Regions from separate parts of the Acidovorax sp. WCS2018Noco2-16 genome, predicted to be linked through region 2. Evidence: predicted binding sites of a transcription regulator. Region 2 holds the regulator's gene; the other holds the start of a gene.
The links. The regulator sigma-54, encoded in region 2, starts transcription at its own class of promoters, with help from an activator protein. The targets are predictions, from matches to a motif close to TGGCANGNAANCTGCTTT.
Positions count from the first base shown of each region.

Region 1: the regulator sigma-54 is predicted to act here: its motif matches at 2,636-2,653, upstream of adh (aldehyde dehydrogenase).

Region 1 is NZ_JAVTJJ010000001.1:426,166-430,736, forward strand. Features, by position in the region: gene RQI28_RS01915 (amidohydrolase family protein) at 1-1,248, shown strand, start outside; gene RQI28_RS01920 (YebC/PmpR family DNA-binding transcriptional regulator) at 1,426-2,145, opposite strand; gene adh (aldehyde dehydrogenase) at 2,720-4,240, shown strand; gene RQI28_RS01930 (DUF779 domain-containing protein) at 4,256-4,571, shown strand, end outside.
Region 2 is NZ_JAVTJJ010000002.1:817,703-822,273, forward strand. Features, by position in the region: gene RQI28_RS09150 (methyl-accepting chemotaxis protein) at 1-1,448, shown strand, start outside; gene RQI28_RS09155 (TspO/MBR family protein) at 1,638-2,171, shown strand; gene RQI28_RS09160 (RNA polymerase factor sigma-54) at 2,190-3,776, opposite strand; gene lptB (LPS export ABC transporter ATP-binding protein) at 3,776-4,498, opposite strand.

The sequences.
Region 1 (4,571 bases), on a different contig from region 2:
GTCGCCGTGCAGGGCGACCGCATCACCGAGGTGGCCGAGGGCCTTTCGGCGCCCGCCCACCAGACGGTTGACGCCGGCGGGCTGTTGCTGTCGCCGCCCTTCGTCGACGCGCACTTTCACCTCGACTCGGCGCTCAGCTACGGCCAGCCGCGCGTGAACGAAAGCGGCACGCTGCTCGAAGGCATCGCGCTCTGGGGCGAACTCAAGCCCACGCTGTCGCATGACTCCATCGTGCAGCGCGCGCTGGCGTATTGCGACTGGGCGGTGGCGCGCGGGCTGCTCGCCATCCGCAGCCATGTGGACACCAGCGATGCGAGCCTGCTCACCGTGCAGGCGTTGCTTGACGTGAAGCAACGCGTGGCGCCGTATCTGGATTTGCAGCTGGTCGCCTTTCCGCAAGACGGCGTGCTGCGATCTTCGGGCGGCCTGGTCAATCTGAAGCGCGCGCTGGACATGGGCGTGGAGGTGGTCGGCGGCATTCCCCATTTCGAACGCACGGCCGCACAGGGCGCCGAGAGCGTGAGCCTTCTCTGCGAGCTGGCAGCGGAGCGTGGCCTGCGCGTGGACATGCATTGCGACGAGTCCGACGACCCGTTCTCGCGCCATGTCGAGACGCTGGCGGCCGAAACCGTGCGGCTGGGCCTGCAGGGCCGGGTCACCGGCTCGCACCTGACTTCCATGCACAGCATGGACAACTATTACGTCAGCAAGCTGATCCCGCTGATGGCCGAGGCGCAGCTGGGCGTGGTGGCCAACCCGCTCATCAACATCACGCTGCAGGGCCGGCACGACACCTACCCCAAGCGCCGCGGCATGACGCGCGTGCCCGAGTTGATGGCCGCCGGCCTGACGGTCGCCTTCGGCCACGACTGCGTGATGGACCCGTGGTACGGCGGCGGCAGCGCCGACCTGCTCGAGTCGGCCCACATGGGCCTGCACGTGGCGCAGATGACCGGTCAGGCCGCCATGCGCCAATGCTTCGACGCCATCACCGTGAACCCCGCGCGGTTGTTGGGCCTGCAGGGCTATGGCATCGGCCCGGGTTGCCATGCCGACCTGGTGCTGCTGCATGCGCAAAGCCCCGCAGAAGCGATCCGCCTGCGCGCGACGCGGTTGGCAGTGTGGCGGCGCGGGCAGCTGGTGGCCAGCAGCCCGGCGCCGGTTGCCCAGCTGACGCTGCCAGGGCGGCCGCAGCAGATTGGCTTTCTCACCGATCCACACGGGCCCAACCGCAGCAATTTCAAGTAAAAAGTGCCTCCAGCGCTTATCCATTAAGCGCTAGCAGCTATCAATTTTGATTGTTCCGACGAAAGTGTGCCTGGCATTGCGCCAGGCACGGCGCAGCATCGCCGCGTCAAAAGATCACCTCGCCAGCCGCCGCCGGGCTGCCGGCGGCAGAAACCTCAGTTAGCAGTTCGTGGTCCGTCAGCCCTTCAGGCCCACGAACATTTCCTGCACGTCGTCGTGCGCGTCGATGGCGGCTAGGAAGTTTTCGACTTCTTCCAGCGCTTCGGCGCTCAGGTTGGCGGGGTCGACCGGGTTCTTGGGCTGGTAGCCCAGCTTGGCCGACAGCACCGTGAAGCCCTGTGCCGGCAGTGCGCGGCTGACGACGTCCAGGTCGGCCGGGTCGGTGATGAACAGCGTGGCGCCCTCATGTTCACCCGGCTCGAAGTCTTGCGCTCCGGCTTCGATGGCGGCCACTTCTGCGTCGGCACCGGCGTGGCCAGCCGTGGGCTCGGCTTCGAGCAGGCCCACATGGTTGAAGTCCCACGACACGGAGCCCGAGGTGCCCAGCTGGCCCTTGCGGAACAGCACGCGCATTTCAGGGGCCGTGCGGTTCACGTTGTCGGTCAGGCATTCGACCATCACCGGCACCTGATGCGGCCCGAAGCCTTCATAGATGACGCGTTGGTAATCCACCGCGTCGGCACCCACGCCGGAGCCCTTCTTGATGGCGCGCTCCAGCGTGTCCTTGGGCATGGACGCCTTGCGGGCCTGCTCCACGACCAGGCGCAGCCGCGCATTGCCAGCCGGGTCGGCGCCGCCGCGCGCCGCGACCGTGATTTCCTTGACCAGCTTGCCAAACAGCTTGCCCCTGGCGTCGGCGACTTGCGCCTTGCCCTTTGCTTTCCATTGCGCACCCATGGTGGCGCCTCCTGCGAATGTTGGTGGATGGGGTCCTGCAACCAGCCAGGGCGCCCACCGTGCGGGTCGCGGTCTTTACGGACTGCGAACCGGTCTCTCCCCGGCAATTGAAGCCAAGGTGCAGCGGCCGATTCTAGAGCGCGCGCGGCGGCGGCAGCAGTACCGGCATCAAGGATGGATGCTCACGCGCTTCACACCGATGGTCTGGCTGGTGGTGCAGTCGGTGAATAGCTTGCTGCGAGACACTTGCGAAGGAAAATCAAGCAATAACAGGCTCTAGCGCCCGTCCATCAAGCGCTTAAAGCTACTATTTTCATAGCAAGAAATCTTGAGATGAGCAACTGCTCCATAACGGAACAACTGTGACACGCTGGTCGTGCCATGTCACAACACCTGGCGCATTTGCAGCGCTGCCCTCTCGGTGGTGGCTCCATGCGCAGGGCGGCGCTGCCCCCTTCGCAACAGCGCTTACAGCCGCCGGCCGGCCTGCTGGCATGCGATTTGCCCTTCTCTTGTGGCGAGTGCGTCGCTGCGCACAGCCACCTCAACGCCCCAACTACAGGAGACAAGCATCATGAACATGGCAGAAATCGCCAGCCTCGGCATCGCCAACCCCTACAAGAAGCAATACGGCAACTACATCGGTGGCCAGTGGGTGGCGCCCATTGATGGGCAGTACTTTGAGAACAGCTCGCCTATCAACGGACAGGTGTTCACCGCCATCCCGCGCTCGAACGACAAGGACATCAACGCCGCGCTGGACGCAGCCCATAAGGCCAAGGCTGCCTGGGGCAAGACCTCAGGCACCGACCGCGCCAACATCCTGCTGAAGATCGCCGACCGCATGGAAGCCAACCTGCTGACCATTGCCGTGGCCGAGACCATCGACAACGGCAAACCGCTGCGCGAAACCATGGCGGCCGACATTCCCCTGGCCATCGACCACTTTCGTTACTTCGCCAGCTGCATCCGCGCGCAGGAAGGCGGCATCAGCGAGATCGACCACGAAACCATGGCCTATCACTTCCATGAGCCGCTGGGCGTGGTGGGGCAGATCATTCCCTGGAACTTCCCCATCCTGATGGCGGTATGGAAGCTGGCCCCGGCCCTGGCCGCCGGCAACTGTGTGGTGCTCAAGCCGGCCGAGCAGACGCCCGCGTCCATCCTCGTGCTGCTGGAACTGGTGGGCGACCTGCTGCCGCCCGGTGTGTTGAACGTGGTCAACGGTTTTGGCCTGGAGGCCGGCAAGCCGCTGGCCAGCAGCCCGCGCATCGCAAAAATAGCCTTCACGGGCGAGACCACCACGGGCCGGCTGATCATGCAGTACGCCAGCCAGAACATCATCCCGGTCACGCTGGAGCTGGGTGGCAAGAGCCCCAACGTGTTCTTCGAAGACGTGATGGCGGCCGACGACGGCTTCTTCGACAAGGCGCTGGAAGGCTTTGCGATGTTCGCGCTCAACCAGGGAGAAGTCTGCACCTGCCCCAGCCGTGCGCTGGTACAGGAATCGATCTACGAAAAGTTCATGGAGCGCGCACTGAAGCGCGTGGCGGCCATCAAGCAGGGCCACCCGCTGGACAAGAGCACCATGATCGGCGCACAGGCCTCGCAAGAGCAGCTCGAAAAGATCCTCTCGTACCTGGACCTGGGCAAACAGGAAGGCGCCGAGTGCCTGATCGGCGGCGAACGCAACAATCTGGACGGCGACCTGGCCGGCGGCTATTACGTCAAGCCCACCGTATTCAAGGGCCACAACAAGATGCGCATCTTCCAGGAAGAGATCTTCGGCCCCGTGCTGTCGGTGACGACCTTCAAGACCGAGGAGGAAGCGCTGGAGATCGCCAACGACACGCTGTACGGCTTGGGTGCCGGCGTATGGAGCCGTGACGGGGCGCGCGCCTTCCGAATGGGCAAGGGCATACAGGCCGGGCGCGTGTGGACCAACTGTTACCACCACTACCCAGCGCACGCGGCCTTCGGCGGCTACAAGCAGTCGGGCATCGGCCGCGAGAACCACAAGATGATGCTGGATCACTATCAGCAGACCAAGAACCTGCTGGTGAGCTATTCGCAGGCGCCGCTGGGCTTCTTCTGATTCAGGAACCAAGCCATGGACACGCCCACTACACACTCATCCAACGCGCCGGGTGCTGCGGTGGGCCGCGTCTCGGCCACACCGGCGGCTGTGGCACTGATTGAAAAACTAAGCGTGCAACACGGCCCGCTCATGTTCCACCAGTCGGGGGGCTGCTGTGATGGCAGCGCACCCATGTGCTTTGCGCTGGGAGAGTTCATGGTGGGCGATTCCGACGTGCTGCTCGGCGAGATTGCGGGCATGCCGTTCTACATGAGCCGCTCGCAGTTCGCCTACTGGGAACATACCCACCTGATCATCGACGCCGTGCCTGGCAATGGCGGCATGTTCT
Region 2 (4,571 bases):
AGGTGGGCGTGACGTTTGCAGAACCGGTCGGGCCCGCAGGCAACCCCACCGCGGTGGTGGGCACCGACGTGCTGCTGACCACTGTGGTGCGCAACGTGGGTGCCATCAAGCCCACGCCGGACAGCTTCGCCTTCCTGGCCAACCAGGCCGGTGCGATCGTCACCCATCCCGACACGTCGCTGACGCTCAAGCCCGTGTCCGCCCTGTCGCCCAATCTGCAGCCCGCCACCCTGCGTGAGCTGGAAAAGGCCGCCGCCGGCATGCGCACCGACATCAACGGCACCGACTACTTGCTGTATGGGCAACCCGTGCCCGGCACCGACTGGCAGTTGGTGATTGCCGTGCACCGCGGCCAGGCGCTGGCGTCCATCGACACGCTGCTGAAGGTGTCGGCGACCACGGTGGTCATCTCGCTGGCGCTGGCCATCCTGGTGCTCAGTGCCGTCATCGCGCGCGCCTTGCGCCGCCTGGCCCTGGTGCGCGACGCGCTGCAGGACATCGCCTCCGGCGACGGCGACCTGACGCGCCGGCTGCAAACGCATGGCAACGACGAGCTGACGCACATCGCCCACGCCTTCAACAGCTTCGTCGACAAGATCGCCGCCGTGCTGGTGCGCATCCGGGCGTCGTCCGAATCGGTGCGCCTGTCCACCTCCGAAATCGCCAGCGGCAACCAGGACCTGTCGGCCCGCACCGAGCAGCAGGCCAGCTCGCTGGAAGAAACCGCCGCCGCCATGGAGCAGCTCACCGCCACCGTGCAGCAGAACGCCGAGAACGCGCGCCAGGCCAACCAGCTGGCGACGGGCGCATCGGACATCGCGACGCACGGCGGCACCGTCGTGGGCCAGGTGGTCAAGACCATGGGCGGCATCGATGCATCGGCCCGCAAGATCGTGGACATCATCGGCGTGATCGACGGCATTGCCTTTCAGACCAACATCCTGGCGCTGAACGCCGCCGTCGAAGCCGCCCGTGCGGGCGAACAGGGCCGGGGCTTCGCCGTGGTCGCATCCGAAGTGCGCACGCTGGCCCAGCGCAGTGCCACCGCCGCCAAGGAGATCAAGACGCTAATCGACGATTCAGTAGCGCAGGTCGACGCCGGCAGCAAGCTGGTGCAGGACGCCGGCGCCACCATGGACAAGGTGGTGGACAGCGTGCGCCGCGTGACGGCCATCGTGGCCGAGATCAGCAACGCCAGCCAGGAGCAGAGCACCGGCATCGCCGAGATCGGCAGCGCGGTGAGCCAGATGGACCAGGCCACGCAGCAGAACGCGGCACTGGTCGAAGAAGCCACCGCCGCCGCGCAATCGCTGCAGCAGCAGGCGGCGCAGCTGGCCGACGTGGTGGCGGGCTTCAAGCTGGAAGCAGCGGGGCACGCAGCGGGCCTGGGTGCTACGACGCATGCCTTGGGCTCACCTGGCGGGCAGCGTGCATTGCCCGGCCTTTGAGCTTGGCGCCCTGTTGAAGTTTGAGGTCTTTTTGGCCTCTAGCGCTTATTCCGTAAGCGTTAATAGCTATTAAAATAATAGCATCGCCTCATTCAGGCAAGCCGTGTACGACCGACACGGCGCGCCGTCTGACAAATGCGGCCGCGCCTGGCCTCCGGGGGGTGGCCATGCGTCGGCGATGATCGGGCGATGACATCGCACTACACCTCTGCGGCACCTGGCGGGCCGCTGCACCGCTCCCCTGCGCGCACCTGGCTGGCCCTGGCCGGCTGGCTGGCACTGGCGTTTCTCACCGCCGCTATCGGCAGCGTCGCGTCGGTACAGGCGCCGCAGTTCTACGGCCAGTTGGCGCAGCCCGGCTGGGCGCCGCCGCCTTCGGTGTTCGGCCCGGTGTGGACGGCGCTCTTCGCGATGATGGGCGTGGCCGCATGGCTGGTCTGGCGCCAGCCGGCCGGCGCGCTGCGGCAGCGGGCGCTGGTGCTGTTTTGCGTGCAGCTGGTGCTGAACGCGCTGTGGAGCTGGCTGTTCTTTCAGTGGCACCTGGGTGCCTGGGCGCTGGCGGACATCGCCGCCCTGTGGATCACCGTGGCCGCCACGCTGGTGGCGTTCTGGCGGCTGCGGCCGCTGGCGGGCGCGCTGCTGGTGCCTTACCTGGCGTGGATCACGTTCGCCGGGGCGCTGAACTTCACGCTCTGGCGCATGAACCCGCAGCTGCTGGGCTGACGACCCGCAGCGGCCGCGTCAAAGCGCCTTGCGCAGATTGGCCGGCGCGATCTTGAGCGCCTCGCGGTACTTGGCCACCGTACGGCGCGCGCATTCGATGCCCTGCTCTTTCAGCATGGCGGCGATCTGGCTGTCCGACAGGGGCTTGGCCAGGTTCTCGGCCGACACGAACTGCTTGATGAGCGCGCGCACCGCCGTGCTGGACGCGTTGCCGCCCGTCTCGGTGCCCAGCCCAGAGCCGAAGAAATACTTCAGCTCGTAGGTGCCTTGCGGCGTGGACATGTATTTCGCCGTCGTCACGCGGCTGATGGTGGATTCGTGCAGGCCCAACTCGTCGGCGATGTCGCGCAGCACCAGCGGGCGCATGGCGAGCTCTCCGTGCACGAAGAAGTTGCGCTGCCGGTCCACGATGGCGCGCGACACGCGCAGGATGGTGTCGAAGCGCTGCTGGATGTTCTTGATGAACCAGCGTGCTTCCTGCAGCCGCTGCTGCAGCGCCTGGTGGCCTTCGCCGCCCCGGTTGCCACGCAGCGCGCCGGCATAGACGTCGTGCACGCGCAGGCGCGGCATCACGTCGGGGTTGAGCTGCACGTTGAAGTTCTGCTGCGAGCCGCGCCCGGTCTTCTTGACGATGACGTCGGGCACGATGATGTTGCGCTCCACGTCGGCAAAGCGCCGGCCGGGGCGGGGCTCGAGCCGCGCGATGAGCGCCATCGCCAGGCGGGTGCGCTCCTCGTTGCCGCCACCGCAGCTCTGGGTCAGCCGCCGCACGTCGCGCTTGGCCAGCATCTCCAGCGGCTGCTTGCAGATGCGCAGCGCGGTCTGCAGTACCTCGGCATCGCCCTCTTTGTCGGCGGCCAGCGCACGCAGCTGCAGCGTCAGGCATTCGGCCAGGCCCCGCGCGCCCACGCCCGTGGGCTCCAGGCTTTGCAACAGGCGCATGGCCACGGTGAAACGGTGCACCAGTTCTTCGATCTGCTCGGTGTCTTCCGGGCCGGCCAGGCTCACGGCCAGCGATTCGAGCGAGTCTTCCAGGTAGCCGTCGTCATTCAGCGATTCGATGAGAAAGCGCAGCGCGGCGGTGTCCACCTCCGACAGCCGCAGCGAAAGCGCCTGCCGGTGCAGAAAGTCGGTGAGCGACAGGTTGCTGCGCGCCAGCTCGGTCGCGTCGGCATCGCCATCGCTGTCGCCCGACCGATTGCGGGCGGGCGCGTCGCCGCCCCACTCGCTGTCGTCAGGCGAAAAGTCCACGGTGCCGTCGCCTTCCCAGTCGGGCGCTTCGGCGGCGGTGGCCTCGGTGCTGGCCGGCGTTTCAGCGTCGTTTGGGCCTTCAGCGCTGGTGGATGCTGCGCTGGGTGCTACGTTATAGAGAGCATCGTCGGACTGGCGGTCATCGTCCGCCACGGGGGTGTCGGCCTGCTGAAGGCCGAATTCCTCGCGCGGCGCGTCTTCGAGCGTGCGGTCGAGAAACGGGTTCTCGTCGAGCATCTGCTCGACTTCCTGCGACAGCTCCAGCGTGGACAGCTGCAGCAGCCGGATCGATTGCTGCAGTTGGGGCGTGAGCGCGAGGTGTTGCGAGACGCGCAGTGAAAGGCCGGGCTTCATCACATCCGAAAGTGCTCGCCCAGGTACACGCGGCGCACCTCGGCGTTGTCCACGATGTCGGAAGGCGTGCCCTGCGCCAGCACGTTGCCGTCGCTGATGATGAAGGCGTGGTCGCAGATGCCCAGCGTCTCGCGCACGTTGTGGTCGGTGATGAGCACGCCGATGCCGCGCTCTTTGAGGAAGCCGATGATCCGCTGGATCTCGATGACGGCGATGGGGTCGATGCCGGCGAAGGGTTCATCGAGCAGGATGAAGCGCGGCTGCGTGGCCAGGGCGCGGGCGATTTCCACCCGGCGGCGCTCGCCACCGGAGAGCGCCAGCGCGGGCGATGCGCGCAGGTGCTCCACGCGCAGTTCCTGCAGCAGCGCGGTCAGGCGCTCTTCGACTTCGGCGCGCGGCAGCGGCTTGCCGTCTTCGCCGGTTTGCAGCTCCAGCACGGCGCGCACGTTCTCTTCCACGTTCAGCTTGCGGAAGATGGACGCCTCCTGCGGCAGATACGACAGGCCCAGCCGCGAGCGGCGGTGAATGGGCATGTTGGCGACCGACTGGCCGTCGATGCGGATGTCGCCGCCGTCGCTGCGCACCAGCCCGACGATCATGTAGAACGACGTGGTCTTGCCGGCGCCGTTGGGGCCCAGCAGTCCGACGACTTCGCCCTTTTGCACGGTGAGCGACACGTCCTTGACGACCTTGCGGCTGCCGTAGGACTTTTGCAGGTGCATGGCCTCCAGGCGGCTGCCGCCGGGCACGAGGGCCGCATCGGGAGTAGCAGCGGCGGAGGCGGTGGGGGAGAGG